One region of the Saccharopolyspora sp. ASAGF58 genome, then DNA from elsewhere that is predicted to be linked to it. Evidence: riboswitches for the same ligand, from Rfam matches in the RefSeq annotation. Region 1 holds a riboswitch; the other holds the start of a gene.
What was found. Region 1 has a riboswitch for glycine ahead of gcvP (aminomethyl-transferring glycine dehydrogenase). Riboswitches for the same ligand answer to the same signal wherever they lie in the genome.
Positions count from the first base shown of each region.

Region 2: it holds a riboswitch for glycine, as region 1 does, so the genes downstream of both, gcvT (glycine cleavage system aminomethyltransferase GcvT) here and gcvP (aminomethyl-transferring glycine dehydrogenase) in region 1, are expected to answer to the same signal.

Region 1 covers NZ_CP040605.1:7,628,286-7,642,666, forward strand. Annotated here, with positions in the region: gene FDZ84_RS35750 (3-methyladenine DNA glycosylase) at 1-234, shown strand, start outside; gene FDZ84_RS35755 (helix-turn-helix domain-containing protein) at 235-615, opposite strand; gene FDZ84_RS35760 (MarR family winged helix-turn-helix transcriptional regulator) at 765-1,238, shown strand; gene FDZ84_RS35765 (energy-coupling factor ABC transporter ATP-binding protein) at 1,304-2,083, opposite strand; gene cbiQ (cobalt ECF transporter T component CbiQ) at 2,071-2,838, opposite strand; gene FDZ84_RS35775 (PDGLE domain-containing protein) at 2,841-3,182, opposite strand; gene FDZ84_RS35780 (energy-coupling factor ABC transporter permease) at 3,179-3,850, opposite strand; gene FDZ84_RS35785 (HesB/YadR/YfhF-family protein) at 4,027-4,296, opposite strand; gene gcvP (aminomethyl-transferring glycine dehydrogenase) at 4,460-7,354, opposite strand; glycine riboswitch at 7,528-7,629, opposite strand; gene FDZ84_RS35795 (MerR family transcriptional regulator) at 7,717-8,289, opposite strand; gene FDZ84_RS35800 (bifunctional nuclease family protein) at 8,530-9,006, opposite strand; gene garA (glycogen accumulation regulator GarA) at 9,398-9,877, opposite strand; gene gcvH (glycine cleavage system protein GcvH) at 10,011-10,394, opposite strand; gene FDZ84_RS35815 (CDP-alcohol phosphatidyltransferase family protein) at 10,596-11,309, opposite strand; gene FDZ84_RS35820 (hypothetical protein) at 11,481-11,741, opposite strand; gene FDZ84_RS35825 (propionyl-CoA synthetase) at 12,070-13,974, shown strand; gene FDZ84_RS35830 (beta-N-acetylhexosaminidase) at 14,113-14,381, shown strand, end outside.
Region 2 covers NZ_CP040605.1:851,432-865,812, reverse strand. Annotated here, with positions in the region: gene dacB (D-alanyl-D-alanine carboxypeptidase/D-alanyl-D-alanine-endopeptidase) at 1-611, shown strand, start outside; gene FDZ84_RS03775 (DedA family protein) at 733-1,404, shown strand; gene FDZ84_RS03770 (HNH endonuclease signature motif containing protein) at 2,276-3,628, shown strand; gene FDZ84_RS03765 (amino acid permease) at 3,689-5,071, opposite strand; gene glyA (serine hydroxymethyltransferase) at 5,242-6,522, opposite strand; gene gcvT (glycine cleavage system aminomethyltransferase GcvT) at 6,548-7,651, opposite strand; glycine riboswitch at 7,767-7,868, opposite strand; glycine riboswitch at 7,869-7,977, opposite strand; gene FDZ84_RS03750 (acyl-CoA dehydrogenase family protein) at 8,178-9,356, shown strand; gene FDZ84_RS03745 (hypothetical protein) at 9,488-9,643, shown strand; gene FDZ84_RS03740 (CopG family transcriptional regulator) at 9,774-9,965, shown strand; gene FDZ84_RS03735 (Tm-1-like ATP-binding domain-containing protein) at 9,976-11,190, shown strand; gene FDZ84_RS03730 (phosphoenolpyruvate hydrolase family protein) at 11,187-12,017, shown strand; gene FDZ84_RS03725 (SRPBCC family protein) at 12,029-12,466, shown strand; gene FDZ84_RS03720 (NAD(P)-dependent oxidoreductase) at 12,522-13,478, shown strand; gene FDZ84_RS40480 (phospholipid carrier-dependent glycosyltransferase) at 13,475-14,381, shown strand, end outside.

The DNA of each region.
Region 1 (14,381 bases):
GAAATGGTCGCGGACTGCTTCGAGCTCGCGGTTCGGATCCGGGAGCTCGACATGCGGGCCAGCCCGTACGACCTGCGCGACCTCGGCTACGAGCCCGTACCGATCGAAACCCCCGACGGCCGCGCCGACTACGTCCGGCGGCAGCGCGACTTCGCCACCGAGGCCGCCGTCCTGCGGCAACGCCTGATCGACACCTGCCGCGAGATCCTCGACTGGGCCGCCCAGCCGGCGTGATCACCTTTCGCCGGCGGCGGCGCGGGCGGCGAGGATGCGGTTGACGTTGCGTTCGGACCAGTCGGCGATCGCTTCCACCGGCCCACGCAGGGAATGCCCGAGGTCGGTCAGCTCGTAGGTCACCTTCGGCGGCACCTCCGGGTACACGGTCCGGATCAGCAAGCCGTCGCGTTCCAGCGCGCGCAACGTCTGCGTCAGCACCTTCGGAGCCACCCCGCCGATTCCGGTGCGCAGCTGCGTGAAGCGCATCGGACCGTCGGACAGCAGCGTCACCACCAGCACCGTCCATTTGTCCCCGATGCGGTCCAGCACCAGACGGGTCGGGCAGTTCGGATCCGTCAGATTCCCGCGCTTGAGGATGCTGTCCTCGTTGGTAACCACGAGGTACCTATAACACGTTCGAGCAGTCGGTCACAACTGGTTACCTAAGGGCCGGGACCCGTGAGCGCTTTTCGGCGCTATAGCACCGAAAAGCGCTCACGGTAATTCGCGATACGAATCACCGGGTCGTTCGGTGGTAACTTGGGCGAATGAGCAAGACCTCAGGTGAGGCGATGGGGGTCGTCACCGCGCTGGTACGTTCCGCTTTCCTCGTGAATGCCGTGTACGCCGAGTCGAGTCGCGAATACGGGCTGACACCGCAGCAAGGGCAGCTGCTGTGCGTGCTGATGGCACAGCCGTACGGCATGGGCGAGCTGGGCGCGATGCTGGGACTGGCGAAATCGAGTCTCACCGGCCTGGTGGACCGGACCGCCCAGCGCGGCCTGGTCCAGCGCGAGGCGGATCCGGAGGACGCGCGCGCGGTCCGGGTCGCCCTCACCGCAGAGGGCCGCGATCTCGTCGACGAGTTCTACGCCGAGACCTGCCGCAGGGTCGAAAGGCTGCCGGCCGGCCTCAGCGACACCGACCGCGGCGCACTCGCGGACCTGCTGGGCAAGGTGGTGCTGGAAAACGAGGTGCCGGTGGTCTTCCTGGAGCCCGCCCCGGCCACGCACCAGCGCTGAGGACGCCAAGCGATCCCAGAAAGCCGGTCACCGCAGAACGCGGGAACCAGCAACGGGCGGCGAGGTCAGGGAATCCGGAAGCCGTAAGGCAGTTCGAGGCGGTGCGCGGCCAGCAGTTCGGCGTCGGCCAGCAGTTCCGCGGTGGGACCGTCCGCGACCACCGTGCCGTCGTCGATCAGCACGCTGCGCGGGCACAGCTGCAACGCGTACGGCAGGTCGTGGGTGACCATGAGCATCGTGCCGCCCCAGGCCAGCAGCACCTCGGCTAGTTCGCGCCGGGCCACCGGTTCGAGGTTCGACGACGGCTCGTCCAGCACCAGCAGCTCCGGCTGGCACGCGAGCACCGCGGCCAGCGCGACCCGCTTGCGCTGACCACCGGAGAGGTGCAGCGGCGAGCGGTCCGCGTGTTCGGCCATGCCCACCGCGTCGAGCGCCGACCGGACGCGTTCCGCCAACGCCTCGCCGCGTTCCCCGAAGTTCGCCGGGCCGAACGCGACGTCCTCCCGCACGGTCGGCATGAACAACTGGTCGTCGGGGTCCTGGAACACCAGCCCGACGCGGCGGCGGATCTCCTTCAAGTTCCGCGAATCCACCGGCAGTCCACCGACGTGGATGCTGCCCGAGCCGGCGCGCAGCACGCCGTTGAGGTGCAGCGTCATGGTCGTCTTGCCCGCGCCGTTGGGGCCGAGCACCGCGACCCGCTCCCCCCGTTCGACGCGCAGGTCCACCCCGGTCAGCGCGCGGTGGCCGTCCGGGTAGCGGAACGCCAACCCGGAAACCTCCAGCGCCGGAGCGGAATCCGACTCGGCGGTGCGCTCCGGCAGTGATTCGGTCAGGCGGTCCACAAGGCGACTCCCAGCACGACTGCGGCGACGGCCGGTGGCGCCATGCCCAGCCACCACGCCGCCGATGATGTCCGGCGCGATTCTCCCAGCTCGGGCATCGCACCCTGCCAACCCCGTGACACCATCGCCAGGTGCACGCGCTCGCCGCGCTCGTAGGACCGGATGAACAGGCTCCCGATCCCGCGCGCGGTCGCGCCGATCTGCCACAGGAACCGCGGATCGTGGCCGCGGCAGATCCGCGCGACCCGCATCCGCTTGGCCTCGGCGACGATCACCTCGGCGTAGCGCAGCATCAGCGTGATGATGGTGATCAGCAGCCTGGGCGCGCGCAGGCGCTGCAGGCCGACCACCAGCTCCCGGGGCGCGGTCGTGGCGGCCAGCAGCAGCGAGGTGGCCAGCCCGAGCGTGCCCTTCGCCAAGATGTTCCAGCCCGCCAGCAGCCCCTCGGTGGACAGCGCGAAACCCGCCAACTCCGTCGTCGCGCCGCCCGCGGTGAACGGCAGCACCAACGCGAGCACCACGAACGGCACCTCGATCAGCAGGCGACTGGCCAGCCAGCGCGGCGGAACCCTGGCCACCAGCACCAGCCCCGACAGCAGCCCGGCATACCCGCCGAAAGCCCAGAACACCTCGCGCGGCGTCGCCACCACGCACAGCACCATCAGGAAAGCCGCCACGATCTTGACCTCGGGCGGCATGCGGTGCGGCGCCGAATCGCCGGGCAGATGCAGCGCGCCGGCGTGGCCGGCACCCACTGCTACTCGCCTCCGGTCCGGCGACGCAGGCCCCAGAACAAACCACCCGCGGCACCGAGCGTGACCACCGCGCCGATCACGCCGGCCACCCCGGTCCAGCGGTCATCGCCACCGACGGCGTAATCCGCCAGCGGACCGCCGGCCAGCGCGTGGTCCTGGGCGTGCTGCGCGATGCACTGGCCGTCCAACCGCTCGCCCTGGTCGGTCTCGACCACGGTGCAGCCGCGCTGGGTGACCGCGTCCAGGCCGTCCGGGTCGGAATCCGCGAAGTAGGCGACCCCGCCCGCGATGACGAGGATAAACAGGCCGAAGACCAACAGGAAACGCCGACGCGACGCACTCATCGCACGTTCTCCTTCGTCTGCGTCCCGATGCGCAACAGGTGGACCAGGTCCGGTCTGGCGGCTGCCACCGCACCCACCGTGGCGGCCGTGATCACGCCCTCTCCGATGCCGATAAGGCAGTGCACCCCGACCACCGCGAGCGCAGCGGTGCCCGTGCCGTAACCGGCGGCGCCGCCGAGCGCGTACTCGATGACGAAGCCGCCGGAGGCGGCGACGGTGTTCACCCAGGCCGCGACGAAGGCAGTCACCAGCAACCCGGGGCGGCTGCGCAGCGCGAGGCGGCGCAGCGCGAGCGCGACGAGGTAGCCGACGGCGGTGCCGATCAGCGCCATGTTGGTGATGTTCGCGCCCAGCATGGTCAGCCCGCCGTCGGCGAACAGCAGCGCCTGCACCACGAGCACGATCGCCACGCACAGCGCGCCGACCCACGGCCCGGCCAAGATCGCCGCCAGCGCCCCGCCGAGCAGGTGCCCGCTGACGCCGGGCAGCACCGGGAAGTTGATCATCTGCGCGGCGAAGACGAACGCGGCCACCAGCCCGGCCATCGGCGCCGTCCGGTCGTCCAGGTCGGCCCGCGCCTTGGCCAGCGCGACCGCCAGCCCGGCGATCGCCACGACCGCGAACAGCAGCGCCGTCTGCGCGTTCAGCAGCCCGTCACTCATGTGCATGGCGAGCGTGGTGGTCTGCACGACGCATTCCCTCCCAACCTGAGCAGTTGCGCATCGAGAGTAGTTGCCGCAATACCGCTATCACCAGTACCTGGCAGGAGTCCTAGGTCGCAGTTCGGCGCAAAAAACCGTCGACCCGGGCAAAACACCCGAGCCGACGGTTCAAGTCCCTTCGGTCAGTCGCGAACGGCCAGCGCCAGTTCCCCGTTGGCGTCCTGCTCGGCGTCCAACACCTTGTCGCCGAGCAACGTCGCGACCTGCGATTCGAGGAACACCCGCACGCCGGATTCCTCGATCACCTCGTCGCCGGCCTGCGGTTGGTCGGCGATCGACGCCTGCAGGCCCTGCTCGGCCGGCGCGATGCGCAGGCCGGAACCTTCCGGAGAGTCGCCGCCGACGAGGACGAGCTTGATGACCTCCGCCGCGCTCTCACTGATGGTGAGCATTGCTCCACTTCCTCTCGGAGCCGGTCAGATGACCGGGCCACCGTGTCACCCCGCCCACACCGCACGCAAACCGAACCCGGCCGGGCGTGTCGCACCCACCCCGAACGCGGAAGCGCCCCCGGCCGCAACGGCGGACCGGAGGCGCTTCCCAACGGACGTCCCCTCACGACTGGTAGGCGTCCAGGGGCGGGCAGGAGCAGACTAGGTTGCGGTCGCCGCGGGCCCCATCGATGCGGCGCACCGGCGGCCACACCTTCACCACATCGGTGCCCAGCGGGTAGGCCGCCTCCTCGCGGGAGTATGCGTGGTCCCAGTCCTTCGCCAGCGAGGCCGCCGTGTGCGGGGCGCCCACCAGCGGGTTGTCGTCGGCCGGCCACTGCCCGGCGACGACCTTGTCGATCTCCGCGCGGATGGCGATCATCGCCTCGCAGAAGCGGTCCAGCTCCGCCAGGTTCTCGCTCTCGGTCGGCTCGACCATCAGCGTCCCGGCCACCGGGAAAGACATCGTCGGCGCGTGGATGCCGTAGTCGGCGAGCCGCTTGGCGACGTCGTCGACGGTGATTCCGCTGGTCTTGCTGATCTGCCGCAGGTCAAGGATGCACTCGTGCGCCACGAAGCCGCCCTTGCCGGTGTAGAGCACCGGGAAGTAGGTGTTCAGGCGGCGGGCGACGTAGTTGGCGGCGGCCACCGCGGTCAGCGTCGCGCGGCGCAGGCCGTCGGCACCCATCATCCGCACGTACGCCCAGGAGATCGGCAGGATCGAGGCGCTGCCCCACGGCGCGGCGCTGATCGGGCCGACGCCGGAGACCGGTCCGGCCGCGGGCTGCATCGGATGGTTCGGCAGGAACGGCGCCAGGTGCTCGCGCACGCCGATCGGGCCGACGCCCGGCCCGCCACCGCCGTGCGGGATGCAGAACGTCTTGTGCAGGTTCAGGTGCGAGACGTCGGAACCGAACTTGCCCATCCGCGCCAAGCCGATCAGGGCGTTGAGGTTCGCCCCGTCGACGTACACCTGGCCGCCCGCGTCGTGCACCAGGCCGCACACCTCGCGCACGGTGTCCTCGTACACGCCGTGCGTGGACGGGTAGGTGATCATGATCGCGGCGAGGATGTCGGCGTGCTCGGTGACCAGCTCGCGCAGGTGCTCCAGCTCGATGTTTCCGGTGTCGTCGCAGCGGACCACGATCACCCGCATCCCGGCCATCACTGCGCTGGCGGCGTTAGTGCCGTGCGCGCTCGCCGGGATCAGGCACAGGTCCCGGTCGGCGGCACCACGGCTGCGGTGGTAGGCGCGAATCGCCAGCAGCCCGGCGAACTCGCCCTGACTACCGGCGTTCGGCTGCAGGCTCACCGCGTCGTAGCCGGTGACCTCCGCCAGCCAGGTCTCCAGGTCCTTGACGATCGACAGCAGCCCCTCGGCGTCCTGCGCGGGCGCGAACGGGTGCAGCGAACCGAACTCCGGCCAGGTGATCGGCTCCATCTCGGCCGTCGCGTTGAGCTTCATGGTGCACGAGCCCAGCGGGATCATGCTGCGGTCCAGCGCGATGTCCTTGTCCGACAGCTGCCGCAGGTAGCGCAGCAGCGAGGTCTCGGAGCGGTGGGTGTGGAACACCGGGTGCGTCAGGTATTCCGAGGTGCGCTCCAGCGCCACGGGCAGCGCGTCCGGCGTCTCGATGTCGAGTTCGTCGGCGTCGCCGACGGTGACGCCGAAGGCCTGCCACACCGCCGCCAGATGCGCCCGCGTGGTGGTCTCGTCGCAGCTGATCCCGACGTGGTCGGCGTCCACCCGGCGCAGGTTGATGCCGCCCCGGCGGGCCGTGGCGACAACGTCGTCGGCCTTGCCCGGCACCCTCGCGACGACGGTGTCGAAGAACTCCCGGTGCAGCACCTCGACCCCGCCGCGGCGCAGCTGCTCGGCGAGCACGGCGGCCATCCGGTGCGCGCGGGTCGCGATGGACCGCAGCCCGGCGGGGCCGTGGTACACGGCATACATCGACGCCACGACGGCCAGCAGGACCTGCGCGGTGCAGATGTTGCTGGTGGCCTTCTCGCGGCGGATGTGCTGTTCGCGGGTCTGCAGCGCCAGCCGGTAGGCCTGGTTGCCGTCGGCGTCGACGCTCACGCCGACCAACCGGCCCGGCAGCTGCCGTTCGAGTCCCTTGGCCACGGCCATGAATCCGGCGTGCGGGCCGCCGAAGCCCATCGGCACCCCGAATCGCTGGGTGCTGCCGACCACCACGTCCGCGCCGATCTCGCCGGGCGAGCGCAGCAGCGTCAACGCCAGCAGGTCGGCCGCGACGACGACCTTGGCGCCGCGCCGGTGCACCTCGGCGATGATCTGCTCCTGGTCGCGCACCGCGCCGGAGGCACCCGGGTAGGACAGCAGCGCGCCGAAGAACTCGTCCTCCGGCAGCGCCTGCGCGCCGGCGGACAGGTCGGCAACGACGATCTCGATGCCCAGCGGCTCCGCGCGGGTCTCGATCACCGCGATGGTCTGCGGCAGCGTGTCGGCGTCCACCACGAACCGCGGCGACTTCAACCGGCCCGCGCGGCGCACCAGCGTCATGCCCTCGGCCGCCGCGGTGGACTCGTCGAGCATCGACGCGTTGGCCACCGGCACCCCGGCCAGGTCGGCCACCATCGTCTGGAAGTTCAGCAGCGCTTCGAGCCGACCCTGCGAGATCTCCGGCTGGTACGGGGTGTAAGCGGTGTACCAGGCCGGGCTCTCCAGCACGTTGCGCAGGATCACCGGCGGCGTGACCGTGCCGTAGTAGCCCAGCCCGATCATCTCGGCGTGCGGGCGACAGCGGCGCGCGAGCTCGCGCAGCTCGGCCAGCGCCTCGGACTCGGTGGCCGGCTCGGGCAGCGCCAGCTGCAGGTCGCCTTCCCGGATGGTGTCCGGCACGGCGTTCTGACCCAGCTCCTCCAACGAGCCGACGCCGATCACGTCGAGCATGCGGGCAAGCTCCGCCGGCATCGGCCCGACGTGCCGGTCGGCGAACGGCGTTCCGTGCTCCAGGGCGGCCAGTGGAATGCGATCGTGCGTCACGTCGGTCATCGCCAAACCTCAATTGTCGCGGCGGGCAAAGGGCGGCAGAACAGCCGGAACTGCCTGCTCTCCCCCTCTGTCACTGTCCGCGAAGCGAACGCCTGAGAGCTTCACCCGGGAACCGGGCTTGCACCGTCGGCGGGATGCACCACAGCCGTGGTGCATCCTCTTTCCAGAGGCATCTCGCCCGTGCGGTCCAGGTGGCCTGAGAGGTTGGCGGGGAGGTTTGCTCCTTCGGCGCCGACCACGGCCGAAGCCGGGCCGGACTCTCCCGCACGGGGTCGGCGATGTGCCGCAGCTTACCCGACCAGGGGATCGAGCGGACCCGTGATGTCACCGGCCGCACACCACCCGGCCGGGGCCCGCCGCGATCAGCCCGTTTCAGCCTGCCGGTCGCGCCGGCGGCGGGACAACTCGTCGTCGACCAGCGGCACGAGCTCGCCCCCGTCGGCCCGCTCGGCCGGGAAGTCGTGGATGGTGCCGCTGATCTCGCGCATCGCGCCGCTGACGGCGATGCCGAACACCCCTTGGCCACCCTGCAGCAGGTCGACCACCTCCTCGGCAGAGGTGCACTCGTAGACCGTCGTCCCGTCGCTGAACAGCGTGAGCCGGGCCAGGTCCTGCACTCCTCGGTTGCGCAGGTGGTCCACCGCGACCCGGATGTTGTGCAGCGAAACCCCGGTGTCCAGCAGTCGCTTGACCACCTTGAGCACCAGGATGTCCTTGAACGAGTAGAGGCGCTGCGAGCCGGAGCCGGCGGCGCTGCGGATGGACGGGCCGACCAGCTTGGTGCGCGCCCAGTAGTCCAACTGGCGGTAGGTGATGCCGGCGATCTGGCAGGCGGCCGGGCCCCGGTAGCCGACCAGCTCGTCCGGCAGTGCGGCGTCGGGGAACAGCTCGCCCTGCTCCGCGGCAGCCTCCCGGTTGGGCGCTTCCTCGACCACGCCTGCCTCCCCTCGTCCGGCACGAAGCCGACGACGACGATCACCAGCTCCCGGACCGTCGCGATCCGGGGCCGCGAACACCGCCCAGCGGCCGAATCACACCGGGGCAATTCGCGTAAGTTCGACGGTATGCCTGCCCCGCGGGGAGGTCAACGCGACGCGCGGGCACCCGGACGACCCGGCCCCCGCCCGCAGCGCGCGGACGGGGGCCGGGAGGTCTCGTCGGGTCGATCGGCAGGCTCAGGTGTCCGCGCCGCGGAAGTCCTCCGGCGACACGGAGTCGAGGAACTCGCGGAACTTCTCGACCTCGTCCTCCTGCTCGTCCGGGATGATCAGCCCGGCCTCGTCCAGCACCGATTCGTCGGCGTGGATCGGCACCCCGATGCGCAGCGCCAGCGCCACCGAGTCGCTCGGCCGCGCCGAGACCCGCACATCCCCGTCGAACACCAGCTCGGCGAAGAAGGTGCCGTCCTGGAGATCGGTGATCCGCACCTGTTCAAGGTCGCGTCCCAGGGCCCCAATGACGTCCTTCAGCAGGTCGTGGGTCAGGGGTCTCTGCGGCCGCACACCCTGCTGCTCGAGTGCGATGGCGGTCGCCTCGACCGAGCCGATCCAGATCGGCAGGTAACGCTCGCCGTGCGCCTCGCGCAACAGCAGAATCGGCTGGTTTGCTGGTAGTTCAACTCGCACGCCGACGACGCGCATCTCGCTGCTCATCGTCACATCGCCTCCTCCAGCGCGCCGAAGCGTGACATCCCCGTCGAGGATCGCGCACCGACGCCTCCGACGCTACCCGCGTTGCGGCGGACACGCCCATCCCTTAGCGGTCTGGTCGACCACCGAATTCGCGGCCTTCCTGCCGGTGCATCTGGCCCGAACCACTGGCTGAGCTCCTTATCGAGCATTACCAGCACGATACACCGCCCACCGCCCCGTTGGGCCGGTGGAAAGAGGACCGCTGCAACGTGGAAACCGGTTGAGACGTCGGGAAATTCCCCGTGCGAGGATGCAGTTGATCTCGGCTGCGCAGTACCTTGACGCGCTAGCGGGGCGACGCCGCTTCGGCGTCGCCCCGCTGGCGGGTCGACAAGTCGTTCCCAGGGCGTCCTCAGCGGGCGCCTGGGCCCCCATCGATCGGACCAGTAAGGAACACCAGGCGGAACTTCCCGATCTGCACCTCGTCACCGTTGGCGAGCACCGAGGTGTCCACCGGTTCCCGGTTGACGTAGGTGCCGTTCAGGCTGCCGACGTCTACGACCACGAAGTCGTTGCCCTCGCGCCGGAACTCGGCGTGCCGACGGGAAACCGTGACGTCGTCGAGGAAGATGTCGCTGTCGGGGTGTCGTCCCGCGCTGGTGGTCTCCCGGTCCAGCAGGAATCGCGACCCCGCGTTGGGGCCGCGCTTCACCACCAGCAGGGCGGACCCTGCGGGCAGCGCATCGACCCCGGATGCGGATGCGGATGCGGCGGCGGGCTCCGGGGACGCACTCTCGGTGCTTTCCGGCTCCGAGAGGAAGGGCCTGAAGACCGAGGTGGTCTCCGGTGACTGCTCCGGCGGAACATCGCCGTGCCCGGGGAATTGGCTCACCTGAGCTCTCCTCTACGCGGATAGATCGTGCCAAGTATGTACCCAACGTACAGTGCAGGTACAAGCACGGAACGCGGGACTCCCGACATTTTCCTACCGGCCCCCGACAGTCCGACGATCTTGCCTGGTCGGATCAGGATTCGGTCAGCTTCTGGTAGGCCTGGGCGTCGAGCAGGGCGTCCAGCTGGGCCGGGTCGGCGAGCTTGAGCTCGACCATCCAGCCGCCCCCCAGCGGTGCCGAATTGACCAGCTCCGGTTCGTCTTCCAGCTGCTCGTTGCGGGCCATCACCTCGCCGCTCACCGGGGCGTAGATCTCGGAGACGCTCTTGGTCGACTCGACCTCGCCCATCGACTCGCCAGAGGTGACCTGCTGGCCGGGTTCCGGCAGCTGCACGAACACCACGTCGCCCAGCTGCTGCTGGGCGTATTCGGTGATCCCGATGCGCACCGTGTCGTCGCCGGTGCGCTGAACCCATTCGTGCTCTTCGGTGTACTTGATCTCGTCCGGGGCCGCCACGTGGTCCCGCCTTCCTGGTCCGCTGGTGCTGTGGATCACCGGCCACGAGGTTCACGTGATCGGCTCGGCGAGCGTATTCACCACGCGGCACAGGCCGCAAGGCGACTCTCGAGCCCATGCCGCACCCATGCCGCACCAAGGGCACCTCTTGCCGATTTGCTCAACGGGAGGTGCCCTTCGCGCGGGACGACCGAGCGGTGCTCAGACCGGTTTGGCGCGGGCCTGATGGACCGCCGCCACCACCTGCCCGAGGTAGAGGATGCCGGCCCACAGGTAGAGCGCGCCGCCCCAGCAGGTGAAGGCGTAGGCGATCGGGCGCACCACATCGGACAGCGGGAAGTCCTCCTGCACCAGCAGCAACAGCGGGAACGCGTACATCAGGCAGAAGGTCGCGGCCTTGCCAAGGTAGTGCACGTCCGGCGGCTCGTAACCGTGCCATCGCAACGCCGGCAGGCACAGCGTGAGCACCACGTCGCGGATGACGAGCGCGGCGGCGACCCACCAGGGGACCACGTCGCGCAGCACGAAGGCGACCAGGGTGGCGACTATGTAGAGGCGATCGGCGGCCGGGTCGAGCAGTTCGCCGATGCGGCTGTACTGGTTGAGCCAGCGGGCGAGCTTACCGTCGAGCCAGTCGGTGATGCCGCTGATCACCAGCACCAGGAGCGCGAGCAGGTCGGCCTTGGGGCCGAGCAGCAGCCAGAGGAACACCGGCACGCCGGCCAGCCGGATCACGCTGAGCAGGTTCGGCAGCGTCCACCACGGATCGGCCCACACACCCGCGGCCGCCTCCCGGATCCGGGCTATGCCGGGATCGGGTCGTCCTGCTGCGGGTTCCTGGCCCGCCGGACCGGCGTTCATCCCGCCGTCTCCGCTCGTGGTGTTCTCCGTGGTGCGCTCAGCATCCTGCACCACGAGCCTCCCCTGAATGGTTGTGCGGCCTGCCCCCACTTCGGACGCAACTTGTGCATCCCGGCCAGATCAGGGTCTCACATTCCTCGCACAACACACTTGGCGGCCGGGCTCCCGCGAAGCCGGTCGATCGGGCTGCTCCGCGCGGCGGGAGCCGTCGGCCACCGGCGCGGCCTAGGCCTGCCTATGGCTCCAGCCGCGGCGGCGGAGATCCGCATCGGTGAGGAACCGCGCCCGGCCTCGGTCGTCGACACCCGCCCAGCGAGCCCCGGTGGACCCTTCGCGAACGTAGGAATGGCCACCGCTCCACACCACGCTGCACGGCGCGGTGGGCAGTTCGGCGGACGGGCTGCGTGCGGGTTCAACCCCGGCGGCAGCGGCCTCGGCGGACTGGGCGGCGAATGCCTGTGAAGACAGGGCCGGTTCCGTGCTCATCGTTGTAGCACCTCCGATTCGGTTGTCGGCGCGATGCGCCGTGGTGTTAGCCCGATCATCGACTTCGATTGATTGTGTTCGGCCGAGCACGCTCTGTCGCGCCGATCCGGCCACCCAGCGCCAAACGGACACGTTGTGTCGCCGAAGTGCATCCGGATATCCGAACGGCGCTCAGCGCGACCGAAGTCCGGTCACCGCTCGTCCGATCATCCGTGTTTCGGTTGTGACAAAAGCGTTTCGCACTTCGCTGCGGGTGACCCTGGCGCTACTCCGCGTTGTGCGGTAGGACCACAGGCGACATCGCGGCGGGAGCGGGAGGAATGTGGTCATGGGTGCGTATGCCGAGGCCTACCGGCGGAGCCTGGCCGAACCGGAGGGCTTCTGGCTCGACGCGGCGGCCGCGATCGAGTGGGAGCAGGCACCCTCGCGTGCCTTGGACGCCACCGGGGATCCGTTCTTCCGGTGGTTTCCCGACGGCGTCCTCAACACCTGCTTCAACGCGCTGGACCGGCACGTCCGCGATGGCCGCGGCGAGCAGACGGCGCTGATCTGGGATTCGGCGATGACCGGCGAGGTGCGCCGCTGGACCTACCGGGAGCTGCTGGACCGGGTGGCGCTGTTCGCCGGGGCGTTGCGGGCGCAGGGCGCCGAGCCGGGCGATCGCGTCGTGATCTACCTGCCGATGATCTCCGAGGCCGTCGTGGCGATGCTGGCCTGCGCGCGTATCGGGGCGGTGCATTCGGTGGTCTTCGGCGGCTTCGCGCCGAAGGAGTTGGCGGCGCGCATCGACGACGCCCGCCCGACGCTGATCGTCGCGGCGTCGTGCGGCCTGGAGCCGAACCGGATCGTCGAGTACAAGCCGATCGTCGACGAAGCGCTGCGGATGACCGAGCACCAGCCGAAGCGGGTGATCGTGTTCCAGCGCGAGCAGGCCCTCGCCGAACTCGGCGAGCGCGACGTGGACTGGCAGGACGCGCTGGCGCAGGCCGAACCGGCCGATTGCGTGCCGGTGAAGGCCACCGATCCGCTGTACGTGCTCTACACCTCGGGCACCACCGGGCGCCCGAAGGGCGTGGTGCGCGACAACGGCGGGCACGCGGTCGCCCTGCGCTGGTCGATGGCCAACATCTACGACATCGGGCCGGGTGACGTCTTCTGGGCCGCCTCGGACGTCGGCTGGGTGGTCGGCCACTCCTACATCGTCTACGCGCCGCTGCTGACCGGGGCGACGACCGTGGTCTACGAGGGCAAACCGGTGGGCACGCCGGACGCAGGTGCGTTCTGGCGGGTCATCGCCGACCACCGCGTCAAGGCGTTGTTCACCGCGCCGACCGCGTTCCGGGCGATCAAGCGGATGGACCCGGACGCGGAGCTGCTGGCCGCCCACGACACCACGAGCCTGCAGACGCTGTTCCTGGCCGGCGAGCGGCTGGACCCGGAGACCTACCACTGGGCATCGAAGCGGCTCGGCGTGCCGGTGGTCGACCACTGGTGGCAGACCGAGACGGGCTGGCCGATCTGCGCGAACCTGCGCGGGCTGGAGCCGATGCCGGTCAAGCCGGGGTCGCCGACAGTGCCCGTGCCCGGCTACGACGTCGTGGTGCTCGACCAGGCCGGGCAGCCGCTGCCTCCGGAGACCGACGGTGCGATCTGCATCAAGCTGCCGCTGCCGCCAGGCACGCTGCCGACGCTGTGGGGCGCCGACGAGCGGTTCCACGAGTCCTACCTGTCGCGCTACCCCGGCTACTACCTCACCGGCGACAACGGCTACATCGACGCCGACGGCTACCTGTTCGTGATGGGCCGCACCGACGACGTGATCAACGTCGCCGGGCACCGGTTGTCGACCGGCTCGATGGAGGCGGTGCTCGCGGAGCATCCGGCGGTCGCCGAGTGCGCGGTGATCGGGGTGCACGACTCGCTGAAGGGACAGGTGCCGCGCGGGTTCGTGGTGCTGAAGTCCGGTGTGGACATCGCCGAAGAGACGCTGCGCGACGAGCTGGTCGCGGCGGTTCGGGCGCAGATCGGGCCGGTGGCGGCGTTCCGGGACGTGGCGGTGGTGGACGGGCTGCCCAAGACCCGCTCCGGGAAGATCCTGCGCAAGTCGATGCGCGAGATCGCCGATACCGGCGACACCAAGGTGCCCTCCACCATCGAGGACCCGGGGGTGCTGGACAAGCTGCGGCCCGCGCTTCGCGGCGAGGGGGGCCCAACTGTTGGGGGAGCTGGGTAAATATGTTTCGTTTCGGGTTGGCATGGTTTGCCGCGAAGGAACCTGGCAGGTAGGCCCGATACGCCCAGTTGGAGGCTGTCCGTTCCAAATTTGGTCTATACCTTTATGGGGCCGTTCCCCGATCATGGAGCGAGACACATGACCAGACCGCCCCTACCGACGGTTCGCAAGGCAGCGCTCGCCGTCGTGGCGGGTGCGCTGCTCACCGGTGGGCTCGTAGCTCCCGTCGGCGGCGCACCAGCCGTGGAGAACACCGCGATGGAAAACATCATCCCCGCCCCCGAGTCGGTGCAGCCGGCCCCCGGAACCACCTTCGAACTGACCGGGCAGACCTCGGTCAAAGCCGCCGGCGAAGCCGCCGAGGCCGGCGAGTACCTGGCCGGAATCCTGCGCCCGGCCACCGGATT
Region 2 (14,381 bases), 1.3 Mb from region 1:
GCAACAACGGGCACGCGGAAGTCCTGGTGAAGGCGATGGGGCGGGAGATTCGTGGTGACGGCAGCTGGTCGGCCGGGCTCGAAGTGCTGACCAGCAAGCTGAGCGGTCTGGGCGTCGACCCTGCGGTACTGCGCATGGTGGACGGCTCGGGACTGTCCACGATGGACCAAGTGACGCCGGAACAGCTGACGGTGCTGCTGGACAACGCTCGCGAGCGGGCCTGGTTCCGGCCCTGGTACGACGCGCTGCCGGTGGCCGGGGTTGCGGACCGCATGGTCGGGGGAACGCTCCGCAACCGGATGGCTGGAACCGCGGCCGAGAACAACGTGCACGCCAAGACCGGCTCACTGACCGGAGTCACGTCGCTGTCCGGTTACGTCACCACCGCAAACGGCCGCGAACTGGTCTTCTCGGTGGTGTTCAACGACTTCCTCACGAGCTCGCCGAAGGACCTGGCAGACGCGATCGCGGTCCGGCTGGCCGAGTACAACGGCGCCGACGACCAGCCGCGCGGCCGGGTGCACGTGCCGCAGTCGCACACGCACATCGACGATCCGGGCACGCGGGTGGACGAAAGCGCCCTCGAATGCTCGTGGGTGAAGGCCTGCTGACCCTGAGGGGCGGTGTGGGCCCGGTCTCAGGTGAGGCTAAGGGACATTCCGGAGACCGGGGTGCGGTTACGCCGGTAGCGTGAAGGCGTCCAGCCAGCACGCGAGCGTAGGAGCCCGCCCCGTGACCTTCATCAGCGACATTCTGGCAGTCGTCGCAGGCTTGCCGAAGCCGCTATTGGTACTGGTGACCGGGGCATTGGTGCTCGGCGAATGCACCATCGGGCTCGGCTTCCTGGTGCCCGGGGAGAGCGGTTTGCTGGTCGCCTCCGCCGCGGTGACCGATGTGGAGTTCTTCAGCGTGCTGGCTTCGGTTGTCGCGGTTTGCGCGGCTGTTGGCGACAACATCGGGTTCTGGTTGGGGCGTCGGTATCGGCTGAAGATGCGCGAGACCAAGGTTGTGCGCAAGCTTGGTCAGCAGCATTGGGATCGGGCCGGGACGTTGTTGTGCCGGTGGGGTATCGGGGCCGTTCTGGTGGCCCGGTTCCTGCCCGTGGTCCGGACCTTGATGCCCGCTGCAGCCGGGGCCAGCGGGATGTCCTACGGGCGGTTCTTCGTCTCGTCGTTGGCAGGGGCTGTTGCTTGGTCCGCGTCGCACGTGAGCATCGGATGGGCCGCCGGGGCTTCGGCCAAGTACATCGAGGAGATGTTGGGGCGGGCCAGTTGGGTTTTGATCGTGCTCGTCGTGGCCGTTGGGGTTGGGGTTTGGTTGCTTCGGCGGAACCGGGCGCGGCGGGCCGTTGTCGAGGAGGAGCGCGCCGGCGGTGAGCTGGCGGACGTTGAGTCCGCGGCTTGAGAGTCGTTGGTGAGGGGCGTTCGAGGTTGGGGGTGTCTCTTTCTTTTGGGGTGAGGGCCCCGGTTTGGCGGGGGTTGGGGTTGGCTGGTTTGGCGGGGGTTGGGCGGGGTTGGGGTTGGCCGGTTTGCTGGGGGGTTGGGTTGGCCGGTTTGCTGGGGGGTTGGGCGGGGTTGGGGTGGGCGGTTCGGTGGGGGGTTGGGGCTTTTGGGGTTCTGTTGTGGGTGGCCATCCCCGTGTCGGTGGAGTGTGGGGGCTGCGGGCCGGAGGTCAAGCCCGGCCTTCGGCCGCCCCTTCGGGGGTGAACGGCTTGACATCCGTCCCGCAGCCCCTGTTTCGGCTTTGTGTCACGGGGATGGCCAGGAGTGGTCTGGCGGGGTAGGGCTTTGCGTTGCGGGGTGGCGGAGTACTGGGGGTGGGGTGGGGGTGGTGGTGATCGCTGCATTCCGAGGTGGCCCGTGCGTGGTTTTTGGGGCTGTAGCGCTTGAAATCGCTCACGATGCTCTTGCGGGTGCCGGGTGCCGGGTGCCGGGTGCCGGGTGTGGGGTGCGGAGTGCGGAGTGTGGGGTTCGGGGTTCGTCTCGGTCGGGCATTCGCCTTGGGGTGTGGGTGGTGGTGATCGCTGCGTTCCGAGGTGGCCCGTGCGTGGTTTTCGGGGCTATAGCGCATGAAATCGCTCACGACACTCGTGCTGGTGGTGTGGTGGTGGTGGGGTGTCGCCTTCGGCGTGCCCTGGTTTTCGGTGCTGTGTCGTGGTTTCCGGTGGTTTCGCTTCCGTGGGTTGGGTTTTTGGGTTTCGGGCCGGGTGTTTCACCTGATCAAGCGACCATAAAAGGCGTGCGAACTGGTGTGCTAATGCGGGAGAATACTTGGTATGACACCGCTGTTGAACACCCAGGATCCGGCCGTCGGCACCGCTGGTGCCCGGTCGGCGGTGTCGTGCACGGATGCCGAACTCGCCGCCCGTATCCGTGAACTGGAGGAGGGGATGCGGGTGTTGATGATGGAGCAGTTGCTGTGCATCGCCGAAGCCGACCACCGGGGTGTGTATGCCGAGTTGGGGTTCCGGTCGGCGCAGGTGTGGTTGCAGGGGCTGCTCAACATCGATGCGCGTGATGCGCAAACCCGCGTCAAGGTCGCCCGCAATGTTGAAGACCGGCAGAGCTTGTATGGCGAGGTCATGCCCGCCGACCTACCCGAGACCGCCGCGGCTTTGGCCGAGGGTGCGATCGGGTTGGAGCACGCGCGCGTGATCGTGGACGGGGTCCGTCGCCTGCCGGAGTATGCGCGCTGTCATCAGGTCGGTGAGGTCGAATCGACCCTCGCCGCCTACGCGCGGATGATGACGCCTCGTGAGCTGGAGAAACTCGCCGAGCGCATCCGCTACCTGCTGGACCAGGACGGCGCCTACGACGACGAGGAAGACCAGCACGAGTCACGGGAGCTGCACTACACCGTTGCCCGGGACGGGATGACGGTCATCAAAGCCCGTCTCGACCGCGAGGCCGGGGCGAAGTTCGCAGCGCTGATGCAGCCCCTGGCCGCTCCCCGTCCGGAGGTGGAGGGGGAGAAGGACCCGCGCACGGTGGGGCAGCGCAACGCCGACGGGTTCGCCGCGATCCTGGACCTGGCGCTGGATCATGACGGGGTTCCGCGCACGGGTGGGCAGCGCCCGCACCTGACCATCTCTATCGATTTCGAGGATTTGAAGAAGGGGATCGGGTTCGTCGCCGCCGAGACCGGTATGCCCGGGACCCTCAACACCGAACGGACCATCACCGCCGAGAACGCCCGACGGATCGCCTGCGATGCCGAGGTGTTGCCGATGGTCCTCGACGGGGACGGGCTCCCGCTGGACGTGGGCCGGGCGAAGCGGACCGCGCCCGCCCAGATCCGCGCGGCGTTGCTGCAGCGGGACGGGGTGTGCGCGTTCCCGGGGTGCGACCGGCCGCCGGGAACCCCGGAAGCACACCACCTCGCCCACTGGGCCGACGGTGGAACCACCGAGCTGAGCAACATGGTGATGCTCTGCGGTCACCACCACCGGACCCTGCACAACCAGCGATGGGAAATCACCATGCGCGGTGGGCGACCCGCGTTCATCCCACCACCCACAGTGGACCCCAAGCGAACACCACGACCAGGCGGCAGGGCACTACCCACCCAACACCGCGAGTACCTCCGGGACCTCATCCCCGCACCACGGGGCCCGGCGGGCGATTCGTGACGCTCAGATTGGGGTGGTGGCGCGTTGGGTTCATGCGACTCCAGGCCATGACCCGGTTCGTCAACTGCGCGTGACTTCGCTCCGCGGCTGCTTGTTGCGCGCGGCCAGGTAGCCGATCACCAACGCGATCGCGAGCACGGGTGTGATGTACAGCGCGATGCGCGTTTCGGCGTCGAAGGCCAGCAGGACCACGACGAACGCGAGGAAGGCCAGCACCACGTAGTTCGAGTACGGTGCGAGCGGCATCCGGAACGGTGCGGCCTGGAGTTCGCCGCGGGCGACCTTGCGCCGGTAGCCCAGGTGCGCGATCAAGATCATCGCCCAGGTGAAGATGGCACCGGCGGTGCTGGCGCTGGTGATGTAGGTGAACGCCTGCTCCGGCACGAAGTAGTTGAGCACCACGCCGATCAGCATCGCGCCGAACGTGACGCCGATGGCCCGTGAGGGCACCGCCCGGCCGCTGAGCACCCCCACCGAGCGCGGCGCCTGGCTGTCCTCGGAGAGCGTGCGCAGCATCCGCGCGGTGGAGTAGATGCCGCTGTTGCACGACGACAGCGCCGCGGTGGTGACCACGAAGTTGATCACACCGGCCGCCGCCGGGATACCGATCAGGGTGAACGCTTGCACGAACGGGCTACCGCTGGTCGGGAACTGGAACCACGGGACCAGCGCGGTCAGCGCGGTCAGCGCGCCCACGTAGAAGATCAGGATCCGCCACATCACCGAGTTGATCGCCCGCGGCAGCACCTTCTGCGGGTTCTTGCTCTCGCTGGCGGTCTGGCCGACCATCTCGACGCCGACGAAGGCGAACATGACGATCTGGAACGCCAGCAGCGACGAGGCCATGCCGTTGGGGAACAGCCCGCCGTGGGACCAGATGTTGCTCAGCGCCGCGGTGTCGCCGAGGTCGCTGAAGCCGAACACCAGGATCGCCGCGGCCAGCACGATCAGCCCGATGATGGCCAGCACCTTGATGAGGGCGAACCAGAACTCGAACTCGCCGAAGAGCTTCACCGCGATCAGGTTCACCCCGCTGAGCACGATCAGTGCTCCCAGCGCGGGGATCCACTGCGGGATCGTCGGGAACCAGAATTGGAAGTACTTGCCGACAGCGGTGATCTCGGCCATGCCGGTGACGATCCACACCAGCCAGTAGCCCCAGCCGACCGCGAACTTCGCCCACGGGCCGACGAATTCGCCCGCGTACTCCGCGAACGACCCGCTGACCGGTCGGTACATCAACAGCTCGCCGAGCGCCCGCATCACGAAGAAGATCATCAGCCCGGCGATGGCGTAGATCAGGATCAGGCCGGGGCCGACCTGGTGCAGGGCCTTGCCTGAACCCAGGAACAGGCCGACCCCGATCGCCCCGCCGATCGCGATCATGTTGATGTGCCGGGGACTCAGATCCTTCCGGTACTCCTCGGCCACTGGTTGGCTCATCGAAGTGGACTCCTTACTCGCCAGCGTGTTTCGCCGAAACTGCGCAGATAATCCGGCATCCGGCGAGGGCCCGCAAGGGGGGTTGAACCAGTTGGAATACGGCCTTTTCCCGTTCCAGCATGGTCCACTTAGGATCGAAAACAGGTTCTTCTCCTGGCAAAGCCTTCCGATCAGAGGTTCGGGTAGAGGGGGTGTTTGGCGGCGAGGGCTTCGACGCGGGCCCGGAGCTTGCCGCTGGCGGCTTCGTCGAAGCCGGGCTTGAGTGCCTCGGCGATGATGTCGGCGACCTCGGTGAAGTCGTCCTTGCCGAAGCCGCGGGTCGCCAGGGCCGGGGTGCCGATGCGCAGGCCGGAGGTCACCATCGGCGGCCGCGGGTCGTTGGGCACCGCGTTGCGGTTGACCGTGATGCCGATCTCGTGCAGCCGGTCCTCGGCCTGCTTGCCGTCTAGCTCGGAGTCGCGCAGGTCCACCAGCACCAGGTGCACGTCGGTGCCGCCGGAGACCAGCTGCACACCGGCCTTGGCGGCGTCGTCGGCCAGCAGCCGCTCGGCCAGGATCTGCGCGCCCTCCACGGTGCGGCGCTGCCGGTCGGCGAACTCCTCACCGGCGGCGATCTTGAACGCCACCGCTTTGCCGGCGATCACGTGCTCCAGCGGCCCGCCCTGCTGGCCGGGGAACACCGCAGAGTTGAACTTCTTGGTGAACTCCGAGTCCGAGGACAGGATCACGCCACCGCGCGGGCCGCCCAGGGTCTTGTGCGTGGTGGTGGTGACGACGTGCGCGTGCGGCACCGGGTTCGGGTGCAGCCCGGCGGCCACCAGACCGGCGAAGTGCGCCATGTCGACCATCAGGTACGCGCCGACCTCGTCGGCGATCTCGCGGAACCGCTTGAAGTCCAGCTGCCGCGGGTACGCCGACCAGCCGGCGATGATCAGCTGCGGCTTGTTCTCCCGCGCCAGCCGGGCGACCTCGTCCATGTCCACGCGGTGGTCGTCGGCGCGCACGTGGTAGGGCACCACGTTGTAGAGCTTGCCGGAGAAGTTGATCCGCATGCCGTGCGTGAGGTGACCGCCGTGGGCCAGGTCCAGGCCCATGATCGTGTCGCCGGGCTTGAGCAGCGCGAACATCGCCGCCGCGTTGGCCTGCGCCCCGGAGTGCGGCTGCACGTTGGCGTAGGAGGCCCCGAAGAGCTCCTTGACGCGGTCGATGGCCAGCTGCTCGACGACGTCGACGTGCTCGCAGCCACCGTAGTAGCGGCGCCCCGGGTAGCCCTCGGCGTACTTGTTGGTCAGCACCGAGCCCTGCGCCTCCAGGACCGCCTGTGGTGCGAAGTTCTCCGAAGCGATCATCTCCAGCGTGGTCTGCTGGCGGTTGAGCTCGGCGCCGACCGCCGCCGCCACCTCGGGATCCACCGCGGCCAGCTGGTCATTGAACAGGTCCGGTGTCGACATGGTGTTGCCTCCTGGTTCGATCTCGTCAGGCATTGCGGCGGTAGAACGGCAGCTCGACGACCTGCACCGCGACGTTGTTGCCGCGGATGTCGACCTGCAGTTGGGTGCCGGGTTCGCTGTGGTCGCGGTCGACGTAGGCCATGCCGATCGGGTGGCCAAGGGTCGGCGACGGGGCACCGCTGGTCACGACGCCGATCTCGGCGCCGTCGGCGTCCAGCACGCGGTAGCCGTGCCGGGGCGCCCGGCGCTGGTCGGTGCTCAGCCCGACCAGCGTGCGCTCGGTGGGCTTCTCCGCGGCGGCGGCCAGCGCGTCCTTGCCGACGAAGTCGCCGGGCTTGTCCAGCTTGACCACCCGGCCGAGGCTGGCTTGGAAGGGCGTGAGGTCGGCGGACAGCTCGTTGCCGTACAGCGGCATGCCCGCCTCCAGCCGCAGCGTGTCGCGGCAGGACAACCCGGCAGGCTGCAGGCCGTGCTGCGCGCCGGACTCGGTCAGCGCCTGCCAGACGGCCTCCGCGTCGCCGGGCGCGGTGAACAGCTCGAAGCCGTCTTCGCCGGTGTAGCCGGTACGCGCCAGCAGCACGTCCTTGCCTGCGACCTGGCTGCGGCAGCCCGCGTAGTACTTGACCTCGGCGAGGTCGGTGTCGGTCAGCGGGGCGAGGATGGCGACCGCGTTCGGGCCCTGCACGGCGATCAGCGCGTAGTCGTCGGAGACGTCCTGGTGCTCGGCGTCGAAGCCGCCGAGCCGCTCGGCCAGTTCGGCCGAGACCACGGCGGCGTTCGCCGCGTTGGCTACCACCAGGAACTCCTGCTCGCCGAGCCGGTAGACGATCAGGTCGTCCAGCACGCCGCCGGTGGCGTTGCAGATCATCGTGTAGCGGGCGCGGCCGGGCTTGATCGCGGAGGCGTTGGCGACCAGCGCGTAGTCCAGCGCCTCGGCGGCCTGCGGGCCGCTGATCCGGATCTCACCCATGTGGGTTAGGTCGAACAGGCCGGCGCTGTTGCGCACCGCGTTGTGCTCGGCGGTGTCGCCGGAGTAGCGCAGCGGCATCCGCCAACCGGCGAACTCGGTGAATGTCGCCCCGAGGGCTTCGTGTACTCGGTGCAAGGGCGTCTGTCGTGGCGACGACATGGTGCGACTCCTCCTGGTGGGCGCCGGTCGGCAGTCGAGGGCCGGTCAGCTCACTGCGCCCAACCTTATCGGGGACACCTCGACCCCGACCTGCGCGGGCTTGCGCTGGTCGGGCGGTCTCCCCGGAGTCATTGGCCTGAGAGTTTCGCCACCCCGCGAGGGGCGGCTTGCACCGTGGGCGAGAAGCGCGTTGCTCCTGCTTTTCTCCGTGTTCGCCTGGTGCCGTGCGGTGCCGGTGCCTGAGAGTTTGCTGGGGAGTATTGCTCCTTCGGCGCTCCGGTGTCCCGAGGTTGCTCGGGGGCCGGAGTCTCTCCCGCACGACGTCATCGGCGCGGTATTCGGTTGTGCGAACGCCGACGCTACGAACTGAACGTGACCGGAGTCAACCCGGGCGGGTCGACAAGTGGTTGTAAAGCGACGCCTTGCGCACGCCTAGCGCTGCGGCCAGGCGCCGCATGGACAGCGCTTGGAGGCTGCCCAAAACTAACGGCGTTAGCCACGTGCCTGTACCAAAGGGGATCCGGCGATGGTCGACTTCTCGCTTTCCGACACAGAGCGCGACATCCGCGACTGGGTGCGCAACTTCGTCCGGCGCGAGCTGGTGCCGCTGGAGCCCGAGGTGCTGCGGCGCGAGCGGGCCGGAGAACGCGGCCTGACCAAGGACGAGCAGCGGGAACTGCAGGACAAGGCGAAGCGGGCCGGGTTCTGGGGCGTGCAGACGCCCGAGGAGTACGGCGGCATGGGCCTGTCGGCGGTGATGACGGCGCTCATCGAGGTCGAGCTCGGCCGCACGTTCGTGCCGTTCCGCTTCGGCGGCTACGCCGACAACATCCTGTACTACGCCAACGACGAGCAGAAGGAGCGTTACCTGCTCCCGACGATCGAGGGCACCCGCAAGTCGTGCTTCGCGATCACCGAGCCGGGCGCCGGCTCGGACGCCAAGAACCTGCGCACCAACGCCGTGAAGGACGGCGACGAGTGGGTGATCAACGGCGAGAAGACGTTCATCACCGGCGGCATCGACGCCGACTTCGTGATGGTCTTCGCCGTCACGGACAAGGAGAAGGGCGCCAACGGCGGGGTCACTTGCTTCCTGGCCGACCGGGACGCGGGCTGGAAGTCCGAGCCGATCGACATCATGGGCCCGTGGGAGCGGCAGCCCGCCGCGCTGGTGTTCGACAACGTGCGCGTTCCGGAGCGCAACGTGCTCGGCGAGGTCGGCCACGGCTTCAAGCTCGCCATGCAGTGGATCGGCCGCGGCCGCTACCTGCTGCCCGCGAGCGCCCTCGGCGCCTGCGAACGGCTCGTCGAGATGGGCATGGAGTACGCCAAGACCCGCGAGACGTTCGGCAAGCCGATCGCCGAGCGCCAGGCCGTCCAGTGGATGATCGCCGACTCCGCCGTGGAGATCGAGGCGCTGCGCTGGCTGGTGCTGCAGGCAGCCTGGCAGGTGGACCAGGGCATGGATTCCCGGCACGCGCAGTCGGTGGCCAAGCTCTTCGGGGCCACCCGCGCCAACGAGATCGTCGACCGGGTGCTGCAGATGCACGGCGGCATGGGCTACACGAAGGAGCTGCCGGTCGAGCGCTGGTACCGCGACCTGCGGCTGCTGCGCATCTTCGAGGGCACCGACGAGATCCAGCGCCGCACCGTCGCCCGCAACCTCCTGAAGGGGCACGCGTCGATCAGCGGCGTGCTCGGCTGAACTCTGTTTCCGGGCTCGTTTTGCGCAGCGGTGCGGGATACGCCACGTCGGGGCTGTCCTCGCGAGAAGACCTCTGCCCGTTTTGTCGGTAGCCTGGTGACAGCCGTGACTCCGAACCGCCGGGAGCGACGATGTCTCTGTTCAAGAAGGTCGCCGACTTCGCCAGCAGCCCGCAGGGCCGCAAGGTGATCGACCAGGCCAAGAAGTACGCCACCGACCCGAAGAACAAGGAGAAGATCGACCAGGTCAAGAACAAGTTCTTCGGCAAGGGCGGCAAGGGCCACTGACCGAAAACCCTGACGAAGGCCCCCGGTGCCCGCTAATTAGAACCCAAGAACCCAAGGCGCCGGGGGCCTTCTCGTGCCCCAAGGGCATGTGGTATCAGCTGATACCACGCGATACCATTTCGGAATGGCCATGACTCTGCGGCTTAACGACGACGACAACGCGAAGCTCCGCGATGTAGCCGAGCGAGAGGGCCGGTCGATGCACGAGATCGCGGTGGCAGCGCTGCGCGAGTACTTTGCCCGCCACGAGGAGTTCCGGGCGAACCAGGTGCGCCGATTCCTCGCGGAAGATGCTGAGCTGCTGGAGTTGCTGTCCCGGTGACGCACTAGTGGTGGGCAGCGCGTACGTCGCCGGGACGTTCGACACCAAGGCCGCTGAGCTGCTCTACGTCGCCGGGCTGATCGCCCGCGGGCACCCCGTGATCACCGTGGACCTGTCCACCGCGGGTGGGAGTTCCGACGCCGACGTGTCGGCCGCCGAGGTCGCCGCGCACCACCCGGACGGGGCCTACGCGGTGTTCACCGGCGAGCGGGGATCGGCCGTCACCGCGATGGCCGCGGCGTTCGAGCGGTTCCTGGTCGCGCAGGACGTCGACGGGGTCATCGGGCTCGGCGGCTCGGGCGGCACCGCGCTGATCACGCCCGCGATGCGCGCGCTGCCGGTCGGCGTGCCCAAGGTCATGGTGTCCACAGTGGCCTCCGGCGACGTTTCGCCCTACGTGGACGCCACCGACATCGCGATGTTCCCGTCGGTCACCGATGTCGCCGGGCTGAACCGGATTTCCCGCCAGGTATTGGGAAACGCCGCGCACGCGCTGCTGGGCGCGGTGACCCACTCGTTGCCAGCGGCCGAGGACAAACCCGCCATCGCGCTGTCCATGTTCGGCGTCACCACGCCGTGCGTGACCGCGGTAGCCGAGCAGTTGGCCGCCGACCACGACCCGCTGGTGTTCCACGCGACCGGAACCGGGGGTCGGGCCATGGAGAAGCTCGTCGACGACGGCCTCGTGCGCGCCGTCCTGGACATCACCACCACCGAGGTCTGCGACCTGATCGCCGGCGGCGTGATGAGCGCGGGGGAGCAGCGCCTGGACGCCATCGCCCGGACCAGAGTGCCCTACGTCGGCTCGTGCGGCGCCCTGGACATGGTGAACTTCGGCGCGCTGGAAACCGTTCCGCCGCAGTACCGGGCCCGCAACCTGTACGTGCACAACCCGCAGGTCACGCTGATGCGCACGTCCGCAGGCGAGTGCCGCCGGATCGCGGAGTTCATCGCTGGCAAGCTCAACGCCTGCGACGGCCCGGTGCGGTTCCTGCTCCCGGCCGGCGGAGTGTCCATGTTGGACTCACCGGGGCAGCCTTTCTGCGATCCCGGCGCGGATGCGGTCCTCTTCGAGACGCTGGAGAGCCGGGTGCGGCAGACCGCCGACCGGCGCGTCGAGCGGGTGCCGCACAACATCAACGATCCGGAGTTCGCCGCCGCGCTGGTCGCGGCGTTCCGGGAGATCACCGGATCCGCCGAGCGAACCAGGCAGGAGGCACGATGAGCCGATTCGACCGCGCCGGACTGATGCGCCGGTTCCGCGCCAAGGCCGAGCGCGGCGAGCCGATCATCGGCGGCGGCGCGGGCACCGGCCTGTCCGCCAAGTGCGAAGAGGCCGGCGGCATCGACCTGATCGTCATCTACAACTCGGGCCGCTACCGGATGGCCGGGCGCGGTTCGCTGGCCGGGCTGCTGGCCTACGGAAACGCCAACGATGTCGTGGTGGAGATGGCCCGCGAGGTGCTGCCGGTGGTGCGGCACACCCCGGTGCTGGCCGGCGTCAACGGCACCGACCCGTTCATGCTGCGCGACCGGTTCCTCCGCGAGCTGCGCGACCTCGGGTTCGCCGGGATCCAGAACTTCCCGACCGTCGGGCTCATCGACGGCACCTTCCGGGCGAACCTGGAGGAGACCGGAATGGGCTACGGCCTGGAGGTCGAACTCGTCGCCGCCGCGCGCGAAGCCGACCTGCTGACCACGCCGTACGTGTTCTCCAGCGCCGACGCCCGGGCGATGACCGAGGCCGGCGCCGACATCATCGTGTGCCACCTGGGGCTGACGACCGGCGGCGCGATCGGCGCCGGGACCGCAAAGTCGCTGGACGACTGCGTGGCGCTGATCGACGAGTGGTCGCAGGCGGCGACCGAGGTCCGCGAGGACGTGCTGGTGCTCTGCCACGGCGGGCCGGTCTCGATGCCGGAAGACGCCTCGTACGTGCTTTCGCGGACCAAGCGTTGCCACGGGTTCTACGGTGCGAGCAGCATGGAGCGGTTGCCCACCGAACAAGCACTGACCGAACAGGCCAAGGCGTTCATGAAACTCAGGTTCTGAGGAGGCAAGCGGTGGCGAAGTCCTACACGAGCGCGGTCATCGAGGCGTCGGCCGAGCAGGTCTGGCAGGCGGTGCGCGACTTCAACGGGTTGCCGACGTGGCACCCGGCGATCGAGCGCAGCGAGATCGAGGGCGGCGGCGCGGCCGACGCGGTGGGCTGCGTCCGGCACCTGACGCTCGCCGACGGCGGGGCGGTCCGGGAGCGGCTGGTGGCGCTGGACGACACCGAGCGCAGCTACGCCTACGAATTCGTGGAAAGCCCGTTCCCGGTGCGCAGCTACCGCTCCACCATCCGGATCGCGCCGATCACCGACACCGGGCACAGCTTCGTCGAGTGGTATTCGCACTGGGACGCCGATGCCGCCGACGAAGAGAAGATGGACGAGACCTTCGCCCAGGGCGTTTACCGAACCGGGCTGAACGGACTTCGGGAACATCTGGGCGGTTAATCCGATCGGGATGGGCGTGAACCGGAGCGAATCCGGTGGCGGTTAGAGTCGGCGCGTGCCAAGCAGCGTTAATCCTTCCGCCGCAAATGCAGCTAACGCAGCAGACACCGTCACCGTCACGGGTGGTTCCGGTTTCGTCGGCAGAGCAGTGGTTCGCGCCTTCCTGGAGCGCGGCACCCGGGTGACCATCGTGGACACCCAGGCCCCGCCCGCCGAACTGCGCAGTGACCTGGTGACCCACGTCGAAGGCGACCTGCGGGACGCCGCGGTCCGGGAGGCCGCGGTCTCGGCGGACTCGGCCGGGATCATCCACCTGGCGGCGATCACCTCGGTGCTGCGCTCGGTGGACCAGCCCGCCGAGACCTACGCCAACAACGTCGCGGTCGCCCAGGAACTCCTCGAACTGGCTCGCGCCCGCGGCGTCCGCCGGTTCGTGCTGGCCTCCACCAACGCGGTGGTCGGCGACATCGGCCGCGGCACGATCTCCGAGGCGCTGCCGCTGCGCCCGCTCACGCCCTACGGCGCCACCAAGGCGGCGTGCGAGATGCTGCTCTCCGGCTACGCCGGCGCTTACGGGCTGGCCACCTGCGCGCTGCGCTTCACCAACATCTACGGGCCCGGCATGGGCCACAAGGACAGCTTCATCCCGAGGCTGATGCGCGCCGCGCTGGCGGGCCGCGGCGTCGAGGTCTACGGCGACGGCTCGCAGTCCCGCGACTTCGTGCACATCGACGACGTGGTGCAGGGCGTCCTCGCCGCGTGGGACAAGCAGTACACCGGAACCGCGATCATCGGCCGCGGGCGGTCGATCTCCGTGCTGGAGCTCATCGACGCGGTCCGCGCGGCCACCGGCGAACCCGTGCCGGTCGACCACGTGCCGGCCAAGAACGGCGAGATGCCCGCGGTGATCGTGGACGTGGCCAAGGCGCAGCGCGAACTCGGCTACGCCCCGAACGTCGAGCTCACCGAGGGGTTGCGCACCGTTTGGGCGGACTTCCGCGGGGCGCGATGAGCACCGCGCTCACGCGCGTCCTCCGCCGGCACTGGCTGCTGGCGCTGCTGCTGCTCGCCGGACTGGCCCTGCGGATCGTGGTGCAGCTGGCTTACCGGCCCGCGCTGCTCTACATCGACTCGTTCCGTTACCTCGACGACGTCGGCGCGTTCTTCCCCGGCGGCATCAACCCGATCGGCTACGAGCTCTTCCTGTGGCCGCTGCTGGCGGTGGGCAGCCTGACCGGCGTGGCGGCGGTGCAGCACCTGCTGGGCCTCGGGCTCGGCGTCGGGATCTACGCGCTGCTGCGTCGTTTCGAGGTCCGGGCCTGGATCGCGGCGCTGGCCGCCGCGCCCGTGCTGCTGGACGCCTACCAGCTGCAGATCGAGCAGAACATCATGTCCGATCTTCTGTTCCAGGTGTTGCTGCTGGCCGCGATCTACGTGCTGACCTGGTGGGGCGCGCCCGGCCCCAAGCTCGCCGCGCTGGCCGGGATCGTGCTGGCCGCGGCGGTGGTGGTGCGCGTCGTGGGAGTGACGCTGGTGGTTCCGGCGGCCGTGTTCGTGCTGCTGGCCACCGGTTGGCGGCCGCGTGACGGCTGGTCTCGACGGCTGATCGCAGCTGGTGCGCTGGTCGGCGGGTTCGCGGTCGGCGTGTCCGGCTACTCGCTCTACCACCTGGCGTGGACCGGTTCGCTGGGCCTCGGCGGCTCGGGTGGCGGCGCCCTGTACGGCCGCGCGGCCGTGGTCGCCGACTGCGAGCACCTGGACCTGACGCCGCAGGAGAAGCTGGTCTGCCCGGCCGAACCGATCGAGCGCCGTGCCGCCAACGGCATCGATTTCTACATCCACTTCTGGCACGTCCAGGAGAACGTCGACAAGTTCTTGCCGGCGGACATGGACGTCTCCGCCGCGCAGGGCTCGT